Regions from separate parts of the Lactivibrio alcoholicus genome, predicted to be linked through region 3. Evidence: riboswitches for the same ligand, from Rfam matches in the RefSeq annotation. Region 3 holds a riboswitch; each other region holds the start of a gene.

Region 1 (3,246 bases), 1.2 Mb from region 3:
ATCGTTTCGAGGCGCGCGTCCCCGAAGTCGCAGTGCGTGTTGAAGAGCCCTGCGGCGACTTTCGCCCACTTGCCGACGTGGCCGAAAAGGTGGAGCCTCGGCACGTTCAGCTCCGCGCAGCGTCTCAACGCGTGTCCGACATGGTCGCCGATCCTGACGATAAGTTCCCGGGGGGCGCCGAAGACTTCGACGAGTGGTTTTTCACCGACGTACCCCGGAACGAGGAACACCGTCCCGGGGCAGGAGGAGTCGAATGCGAGCGCCGCGGAAATCGCGATGTCGATCGACGCCAGGTAGGCGGCCGTTGATTTCGGCTCCACGATGCCGGTCGTCCCCAGAATGGAAATCCCCCCTTCGACGCCGAGCCGGGGATTCCACGTCTTCGCCGCCAGCGCGGTTCCCTCGGGAGCCGAGATCACGACGGACGCGCCCCGCCCTTCGGGCAAAACGGAGAGGATCGCCTCCCGGATCATCTTCCGCGGAACCGGGTTGATCGCCCACTCGCCCGGCCGGACCGGAAGCCCTTTCCGCGTCACGCGTCCGATGCCCTCTCCTCCGGATATCCCGATCCCCTCGCGGTCGGTCAGACGAACTTCGGCGAAAATCAGGATCCCGTCGGTGCTGTCCGGGTCGTCGCCCGACTCCTTGCGGACGGCGCATCTCGCGGCGCCGTCCCCGGCGCTGCAGCTCTCGAGCCGCAGCCGAAGTTTCTCTCCGCCCGGAAGCACGATCTCGGCGTATTCGGACGCCGTCCCGAAAAGCAGCATCCCGATCGCCCCCCTGGCCGCGGCTGCCGCGCAGCTCCCGGTCGTATACCCCCTCCGGAGCCCTCCCGTGTATCCGAGCGCGTCGAACATCCGCGCCTCCTCTACCCTGCCCGTTCGGCAATGCGGACGATCGCGTTGACGATGGCCGCCGCCGCGGGGCTGCCGCCTTTCGGCCCTTCGTGCGTGATTCTGGGGCAGTCGAGCGAGAGAAGTTCCCTGTGGGATTCCGCCGCGCCGACGAAACCGATCGGAACGCCGACGACGAGCGTGGGACGACACGCGCGCGAACGAACCAGATCGCAGACCTCGAAAAGCGCCGTCGGCGCGTTGCCGATCGCGACGATCGCGTCTCCGAAGAGCGAGAGCGCCTTCCGGATGGCTACGCGCGCCCTGGTCGTCTTTTCCCCGCGCGCCCGTTCGACGACGTCGGGATCGTTCAGAAAGCAGAAGACGCGGCTTCCGCCCGAGGATGGAGTCCTGATGCCCGTCCGGACCATCTCGACATCAGTGACGACGGAGACTCCCCGGCGGATTCCGGCCACTCCGGCATCGACGGCTCCTTCCGAGAAGAAAAAGGTCTTCGCCCATTCGACATCCGTCGTCGCGTGCGCAATCCGTTTCACGACCTCCCGTTCATTCGGGGGGGCCGCGAAATCGCCGAGAAGCTCCTCGAGAATCCGAAAACTCTTCCGTTCGATCTCCTCCGGCGTGAGAAACCGGTCGGAACACGATACCCGTTCGTCCATCGCATCCTCCCAAAAAAACAATGCGGACCCCTGCGACAGAGGTCCGCTCATCGGGCACACAAACCCGACGCCGGCCCGAACCCTCGCGGGCGCCGCAGCATTCCGTCGGTTTCGGGGTCTCCCGGCTTCCCTCATCCTCGTTCGCCCCTTCCCGGAAGGCTTCCGGTGGTACGGCGAATTCGTCGGGTACACGGTGGCGGGACCGCGCCGGATTCACACCGGCCTTCCCCCGAAAAAACGGTATCCGTGATCTGTAGTCGAAACACTCCAATCCTAAGCTCGCCGGAGAAAAGCGTCAACTCGAAACGTCAAGAGCCCCCCATCGCGGCGAAGGAGAGCAGCGACAGGATCTCCCCGATCTCGCAGACGGCGCCGTAGGAGTCTCCCGTCAGGCCGCCGAGGAGGCGGGCGATCCATTTCGAAACGAGGATCGCTCCGAGCGCAACGAGGACGAGCGGGGCGATTCCGTTCCGGCCGGCGACGGCGATCGCGACGACGATCGCCGTCGCGCCTCCGGCCAGAAGCCGTCCCGGCGTGCACCGTCTCCGGCACATATCGCCGAGACCTCCCGGACGCGCGGAGGGAAACAGCGCCATCGCGAAGAGAATCGCCAATCTCCCGAGAATCGGCGCGAGGAAGATCGCCGTCGCCCGCATGCCTCCGGAATGCGCGGTCAGCGGCGCGAGCGCGGCGGTCTTGAGCAGAAGCGCCGACGCCGCGGCGATTCCGCCGAACGTCCCGAGGCGGCTGTCTTTCATGATCGCAAGACGAGATGTCCGGTCGAAGCCGCCGCCGATGCCGTCGAACGTGTCCGCGAGTCCGTCGAGGTGGAATCCGCGCGTCAGGAACGCCCAAAGGACGACCACGAGCGCACTCGACGGCACCGGCGGCAGGACGACGCGCAGCGCGGCGTCCGCCCCCGCCAGAAGCGCGCCGATCACCGCCCCGGCGATCGGGAACCACGCGGTCGCCCGTCCGATATCGTCGGGAGAGCCCCCGGACTGAGGGACAGGCAGGATCGTGAGAAAGGCGAGCGCCCTGAGAAGATCCACGACCTAGACTCCGCCGCCTGTTTCGAGCGGTCCCGAAACCCCTGCGCTCTCGAACGTCGACATCTCGGAGAGAATCCTGGCCGACGCTTCGACGAGCGAGATCGCGAGCGCGGCGCCGGTTCCTTCTCCGAGACGGAGCCCGAGGTCGAGAAGCGGCCGCGCCCCGAAAAACCGGAGCATGTATTCGTGTCCGACCTCTTCCGACCGGTGGGAGAAAAACATGTAGTCCTTCGAGAGCGGGCAGAGCAGCGCGGCGATCATGGCGCCCGCCGTCGAGATGAAACCGTCGACGACGACCGGAATGCCGAGAGCCGCCGCCCCGAGGATCGCCCCGGCGATGCCGCCGATTTCGAACCCTCCGACCTTCGCCAGAACGTCGAGGCCGTCCGTCGGATCCGGACGATTCAGGCGCAGGGCTTCCCCGATGACCGCGATCTTGCGGCGCAGTCCGTCGTCGGAGAGGCCGGCTCCCCTTCCGGTCACCGCCTCGACGGATTCTCCGGTCACGGCGCAGACGATCGCCGCGGAGGGAGTGCTGTTTCCGATGCCCATTTCCCCGGTTCCGAGGATGTCCATCCCCCTCGCGGCCTCTTCTCCGGCGGCGGCGATGCCTTCCTCGACGGCCCGGAGAGCCTCTTCCGGCGTCATCGCGGGACCGTGGAGGATATTCGCCGTCCCCTT
Region 2 (3,246 bases), 380 kb from region 3:
AGAAGCGTCCCGCGGACAGGTACCACGTCTGTCCGCCAGGTGTCTGGTACTCGACACTGAGCTTCGGCATCAGCTCTCTGTGGTTTTCCGCATCCTCCTGGTCCCAGTATTCGTATCGCACTCCCGCGTTGACGAGGATGTCCCCCGCGGGAAGCGACACCTCGAGGTAGGGAGCGACGTTGCTGCGCGAATGGTCCTTTTCGTTCTCGGCGAGCTCTTCGCGGAAGGTCGTCCACTCCTTTCTGTAGAAAAGACCTCCGACGGCACGGGCCCGGCCTATCATGAACGGAGCGTAGATGTCGGTCGTCAGGCTCCGGTCGTCATACGAGCATCCGGCGATATGAGGGTATTCCCGTTTCTGGGTATCGTACCCGAGCAGCGCGTGAATGCGTTCGCCCGAGTAGGAGAGGGCATAGCGCGAGTACGTCTTTTCCTCTTTGTTGACGACTGCGGTGTAGGGAGGGGTGTAGGTCGGCGAAGACGCGTCCTCGAAGATGTTCGTGTAGCTTCCGGCCTCGGCCCTGAAGGACCACGCTCCTCGCGAAATCGTGATGCCGCCGGCGTCGCCCTCGTAACTGTCCGAATAGTAGAGTTTGCCGCCCTCGTCGGTTGTCCTGTAGATCCGGCGGCGTCCCTCCTCGGTCCTTTCCGCGTAGGCGTTGAGGCGGAACAGGTCGTTCGATGCGGCGGCGGTCGCCGCGTACCGTCTGAGACCGTCGGGCCCCGCCTCGATGGTGACGCGGCCGCCGCGCGAGTCTCCCTTTTGCGTGATGACGTTGATGACCCCTGCGGCCGCGAGGGAACCGTACATCGCGGAGGAGGCCCCCTTGACGACTTCGATGCGTTCGACGCTTTCGGCGGATATTGAGTGGAGGTCGATCGCCGCTCCACCCGCGATGTGCGAAGAGCGGTAGAAGGGAATACCGTCGACGAGAACGAGCATCTGGGTCGTGAGCCCCCGCACCGTCACCTCTGCGTCCTGCGCCCACCCCATCCGGTTCGACTGGTTGATTCCCGGAACCCGCGAGACGAGGATGTCGGCGACAGTTCGCGCGCCCGTAGCCGCGATATCGGCGCTCGTGATGACGTAGACCGGACTCGCGATCTCGTCGATCGACCCCGCGATCCTGCTTCCCGTGACGACGACTTCGGGGAGCGACACGACGCCCGGGGCCGCAGAAAGTGCGGGACATGCGGCGAATACGGACAGGAACGCCGCGAACGTGAAAAAAGACAGACGCTGGTTCATATGAAACTCCCTCCCTGGAAAATGACAGGGGGGAAGCCTGCATGCAACAGGCTCCCCCCCTCTATATGGACATCCCATATACAACGGGTTCCACGCTGCCGTCGCGCCCTCGCGCGCAGTACAGACTCCCATGTCCGGCCGGTCTCCTGGCTTCCGTTCCGCCTCCTCCGCGCCTTCCCGACCGAAGTCGGTGACGTTATGCGGATTCGTCCCGGATACAGTGGCGGGGCCGCTCCAGCGTTTCACTGGATTCCCGAGCACCGGACACGCGTATGATATTCTTTTCGTATTCTATCCGTTTTACCGACGCCCCGTCAATCCGACGGATGCATACCGAAGGAGACCGCATGAACCGGAAAAGGATCATCTTCTTGCTGGCGTGTGTATTCTCTCTCACTGTCTGTCTTCCGGAGGCGGCACGTACAGAATGTCGTGCCGTACCGCTTGCGAAAGCCCGGAACGTCGGGATCGAAAAGGGCGGCTCGTGGACGCGGCTTCGGGTCCGCAATCCGATTCCTGGCGCTTCCGAGGAGAACGTCTATATCCTCGTTTCGCGGGATGTTCCGCTTCCTCCCGATATCCCGTCCGGGCGCGTGATTCGCGTTCCCGTGAGAACGTACTGCAACATGTCCACGACACTCATTCCGTTCCTCGAGGCGATGGACGGCCTTCGCGGACTTCGCGGGCAGGGGGGACGCGCGTACGTTTTCACGAAAGCCCTCGACGCGGCAGTCGTCGCGGATCTCGGCCCCGGAAACGCGCCCGACCCGGAACGGATCCTATCCCTGGCCCCGGAAATCGTATTCGCGTACGCGAGCACTCCCGACGAACTCGAAACAATACGCAGGCTCGAGTCGTTGGGCCTCTCGGTCATGTCGGTTACGGAATTTGCGGAGGAACATCCGCTTGGGCGCGCCGAATGGATCCGCGTCTTCGGCCTCCTGTTCGGCAGGACCGGGGAGGCCGAAGAACTCTACCGGAGTATCAGAACCTCGTACGAGTCGCTTGCCTCCCGCGCGGCCGCGCTGTCCGCGAGACCGGGCGTCCTCGTGAACGATTCCTTCAACGGTGTCTGGTACGTCCCGGGGGGGATGAGCTGGCCCGCCATTCTGATCCGGGATGCGGGCGGCGATTATCTTCTCGATACGACCGACCGGACCTGGAGCGCTCCGGTCGACTTCGAAACGATCGCCGCGATCGCAGCGAAGGCGGATTTCTGGCTGAATCCCGGCGTGTGGAAAACCCTCGATGACGGAGTCCTTCAGGATCCGAGGTATCGCTCGTTTCGTCCATTTCGGGAAGGAAACGTCTACAACAACAACGCGCGGACGACTCCGGCGGGAGGATCGGATTTCCACGAGAGCGGGGCGCTCCGCCCGGATCTGATTCTCGCGGACCTGATCGCGATCCTCCACCCGAACCTTCTCCCCGCTCACCGCCTGTATTACTACAGGAAGCTCGAATGGAAGTCAGGAGCGCGGTGATGCGCGCAAGGAGCAATCCCTCGTTCTTCTTCCTCGTTGCGGCGGTCGGTCTGTTCATTCTCGAACTCGCTTGGGGAACGTCGGTCATTCCGTTCGGGGATGTCGTCGCCGCCCTGACGGGGGGCATCCCGTCAGAGTCCGGGACGGCCCGGATCGTTCTCGACGTGCGCCTGCCCCGCGCGGTGTCCGCGTTACTCTGCGGCGCGGCGCTTTCGGTAAGCGGCATCCTGATGCAGACACTCTTCCGGAATCCGCTTGCTGGACCGGATGTCCTCGGGGTCACTTCGGGCGCGAGCCTCGGAGTCGCCCTCTGGATTCTCGGCGCGAAGACGTTTGCGGGATTCGGGATATCGTCGTTTCAACATCTCGGGCTCGGCGGGGCGGCCGTTCTCGGTGCGCTCGTATCGACGGGAATCGTTCTTGCGGCGTCGCGGCACGTCGATGACGGCACGGGACTTCTCGTGTTCGGAGTCATGTTCGGGTTTGCCGTCAGCGCCTTCGTGAGCGTTCTCC
Region 3 (3,246 bases):
CAAGCTCCGGGAGGGCATCGTGACGCTCATGCGCATGACGGGTGTGGATGTCGTACGGGGAACGGGGACCATCACCTGCGCGGGAGACGTCAAGAGCGTCGAGGTCCGCGGCGCCGGAGATCCCGTTGCGCTCAGCGGAAAAAACCTGATCATCGCCACGGGCTCGCGTTCGATGCCCATGGATTTCGACGGCGCCGACCTCCCGGGCGTCATCACGGGCGACCGGGCCGTCGCCTGCCCGGATCTCTGGAAGTCGCCGGATCACGAGACCGTTTCGTCGGTGGGCGTCGTCGGTGCGGGCGTCATTGCGGTGGAACTCGCGGCGATGCTCAAGGCTCTCGGCAAAGACGTCACGATCTTCAAGCACTCCGACGAGGTCCTGCGACGGGCGGACGGCGATATCAAGAAAAAGCTCGTTCAGGGGTTCAAAAAACGCAAGATCCGGATGGTCGACTTCTTCCACCCGGAGACGATCACGGCGGAAGGGCCGTTGCTGCGGATCTCGGGCTCGACGAAGAACGGCCGCGAAGAAGCGGTCTGCGACCGCGTCATTCTCGCGTCGAGCATGGTCCCGATTCTCGACGGCTACGGACTCGAAAACACCGGGGTCCGGTTCGACCCGCGAAAGGGCATCGCCGTGGACGCATCCATGCGGACGAACATCGAAGGCGTCTGGGCGATCGGGGACGTGACCGGAGGCATGATGCTCGCTCATCTCGCGGAGTATCACGCGCTTGCGGCAGTGGAGGCGATGCAGGGACGCAGCGTTTCGATCCCACCCGACTCGGTTCCGTGGTGCGTCTTCTCGGATCCGGAAATCGCGGCCGTCGGCCTTTCGGAGGAACAGGCCGCGTCGCAGAATCTCCAGTTTGTCTCCGCCCGATCGTACTTCCTCGGGAACGGAATGGCTCTCGCCATGGGCAAGACGGACGGGTTCGTGAAGGTCGTCGCCGCTCGCGACGGAAAGCTGCTCGGCGTCCACATGATGGGGCCCGAGGCGGCTTCGATGATTTCGGAAGCGGCTCTGGCGGTACGATACGGAATGTCGGTCCGGGATGTGGCCTACACGGTGCATCCGCACCCGACATTGAGCGAATGCTTCAAGGATGCGCTCTTCAGGACGCTCGAAGAACTCGAAAAATCGCGATGACGGCGCGATTGTGCGCCAAGCTTGCAGTGACGATTCGCGTCTGCCCCCCAAGCGACTGAGTCGGACACTGTCACCGCCGCCCGGTGCGAGTGAATTTCGCCCTGGCGGCGGTTTTTTTATCGCATTACGGCGTATCTGCAGCTGTCCTGAACCAGGGTATGCGTCCCGTTTCCCGCGCTTGACGTTTCCCGAACCGGAAGGGTAGGATACGGACACGAGAAACAGCAGTCCGCAGATGTTCGGGAATCCGGTGTGAATCCGGAACGGCCCCGCCACTGTAACCGGGACGAAACCGCAGGGTCACCGAGGAAGATGTCGGGAAGACGCGGAAGTAGGATGAACGGAAGTCAGGAGACCGGTCCGCGGACGGTGTTCAGGTCAGGTCTGCGCGGGCGGACGCTGTCCCCGGATGGTGTGGAAGTATGTCTCCCCATTTGTGGATTTCGGTGTGTGTGCCGCCGCGCGACCCGCGGCGGTTTTTTTTGTCCCCGCACGGGGAGGAATTCGACGAGGGAGGGGAAATATCGCATGGAGACAGGGATGGAAACACCGGCGCGAGAATACGACTCCGTTTCATTCGCGGAATTCGCACCGACGTCGTACGTCGAGTGGCGACGGGAGGCGGAGGACGCGCTCAAGGGGGCGCCGTTCGAAAAACGGCTGCTGACGAAGACATACGAAGGAATCACGCTCGAACCGCTGTACACGGCGGAACATACGAAGGATCTGACGCACCCGCGGACGCATCCCGGTTCTCCCGATTTCCTCCGGGGGACGGAGCCCGCCGGATACTTGGCGGCTCCGTGGGCCGTCGCGCAGGCGTGCGACGCCGCTCTGCCCTGGCAGGCGAACGAGCAGCTCCGGCAGGAACTCGCGAGGGGAAGCGACGCGATCCATGTCGCGCTCGACGGCGCGACGCTCCGGTGCAGGGACGAGGCGGAACCGGGCGCGGAATCGTCCCGGGGGTTGTCGCTCGCGACGCTTCGGGATATCGACGAGACGTTCCGGGACATCGACCTCGCGAGCACGCCGCTCCATATCTTCGCGGGAGCGTCGGCCGCGCCGCTGCTCGCTCTCCTCGTCGCACGGACCCGGGCGCAGGGCGCCCTCCGGTCTGTCGCGGAGTTCGGCGGATGCGTCGGGGCCGATCCGCTCGGCGTTCTCGCGCGCGAAGGAATGCTCGACTGTCCGCTCGGCCAGCTCTACGACGAGATGGCGCTGACGATCCAGTGGACGCGGACGAACATGCCCCGGATGCGGACGATTTTCGTCCGGGGAGACGTGTATCACGACGGCGGGGCGAACGCCGCGCAGGAAATCGCCTGTGCGATGGCGACCGCCGTTTCGTATCTCGACGCTATGCGTCTTCGCGGAATCGACGCCGATTCGGTCGCCTCGCAGATGCGGTTTTCTTTTTCGCTCGGCGCGAACTTCTTCATGGAAATCGCAAAGCTCCGGGCCGTCCGGATGGTGTGGTCGCAAATCGCGGAGGCGTTCGGCTGCGGAGAGGGCGCCCGAAAGATCGACATTTTCGCGACGACGTCCGCTTTCACGAAAACCGTGTACGACCCCTACGTCAATATCCTGCGGAATGCGACGGAGGCCTTTTCCGGCGTGGTCGGCGGCGTCGGCGGCATGAATGTCCGGGGCTTCGACGACGCGGTGCGTTCCGGCGACGAACAGTCGCGGCGGATTTCGCGCAACATCCAGATTCTGCTTCGCAACGAGTTCGAACTGCTGCAGCCGGTCGACCCGGCCGGAGGGTCCTGGTATATCGAGTCGCTGACCGAAAGCGTTGCGGAACTTGCGTGGGCGCAGTTCCAGAAGATCGAGCAGGCCGGCGGTATGCAGGAATCCCTCCGGAGCGGCGCGGTTCAGGCCGAAATAGAGGCCGTGCTGCAGGCGCGCTTCAAGAACCTGTCGACGCGTTCCGACCGGGCCGTCGGAAGCAACATGTACGCCAACACGACCGAACAGCCCCTCGCCGTACCCAACCGGGACGAAAACGCGATGCGCGAGATCCGGCGGCTTGCGGTCGCGGAGTATCGCGAAACGGTCGACGACGCGTTCCGGCGCGAACAGCTCGAGCGGATCCC

What was found. A riboswitch is a leader RNA that binds a small molecule or an ion and turns the genes downstream of it on or off. The one in region 3 is predicted to bind cobalamin.
Region 1: it holds a riboswitch for cobalamin, as region 3 does, so the genes downstream of both, ACZ5IU_RS05605 (precorrin-8X methylmutase) here and ACZ5IU_RS10920 (methylmalonyl-CoA mutase family protein) in region 3, are expected to answer to the same signal.
Region 2: it holds a riboswitch for cobalamin, as region 3 does, so the genes downstream of both, ACZ5IU_RS12565 (TonB-dependent receptor plug domain-containing protein) here and ACZ5IU_RS10920 (methylmalonyl-CoA mutase family protein) in region 3, are expected to answer to the same signal.

What each region holds. Positions count from the first base shown of each region.
Region 1 is NZ_AP042471.1:1,177,317-1,180,562, forward strand. Features, by position in the region: gene cbiD (cobalt-precorrin-5B (C(1))-methyltransferase CbiD) at 1-857, opposite strand, end outside; gene ACZ5IU_RS05605 (precorrin-8X methylmutase) at 869-1,513, opposite strand; cobalamin riboswitch at 1,610-1,790, opposite strand; gene cobS (adenosylcobinamide-GDP ribazoletransferase) at 1,822-2,565, opposite strand; gene cobT (nicotinate-nucleotide--dimethylbenzimidazole phosphoribosyltransferase) at 2,569-3,246, opposite strand, start outside.
Region 2 is NZ_AP042471.1:2,752,887-2,756,132, forward strand. Features, by position in the region: gene ACZ5IU_RS12565 (TonB-dependent receptor plug domain-containing protein) at 1-1,249, opposite strand, end outside; cobalamin riboswitch at 1,369-1,529, opposite strand; gene ACZ5IU_RS12570 (ABC transporter substrate-binding protein) at 1,597-2,733, shown strand; gene ACZ5IU_RS12575 (FecCD family ABC transporter permease) at 2,712-3,246, shown strand, end outside.
Region 3 is NZ_AP042471.1:2,375,328-2,378,573, forward strand. Features, by position in the region: gene ACZ5IU_RS10915 (dihydrolipoyl dehydrogenase family protein) at 1-1,150, shown strand, start outside; cobalamin riboswitch at 1,367-1,528, shown strand; gene ACZ5IU_RS10920 (methylmalonyl-CoA mutase family protein) at 1,679-3,246, shown strand, end outside.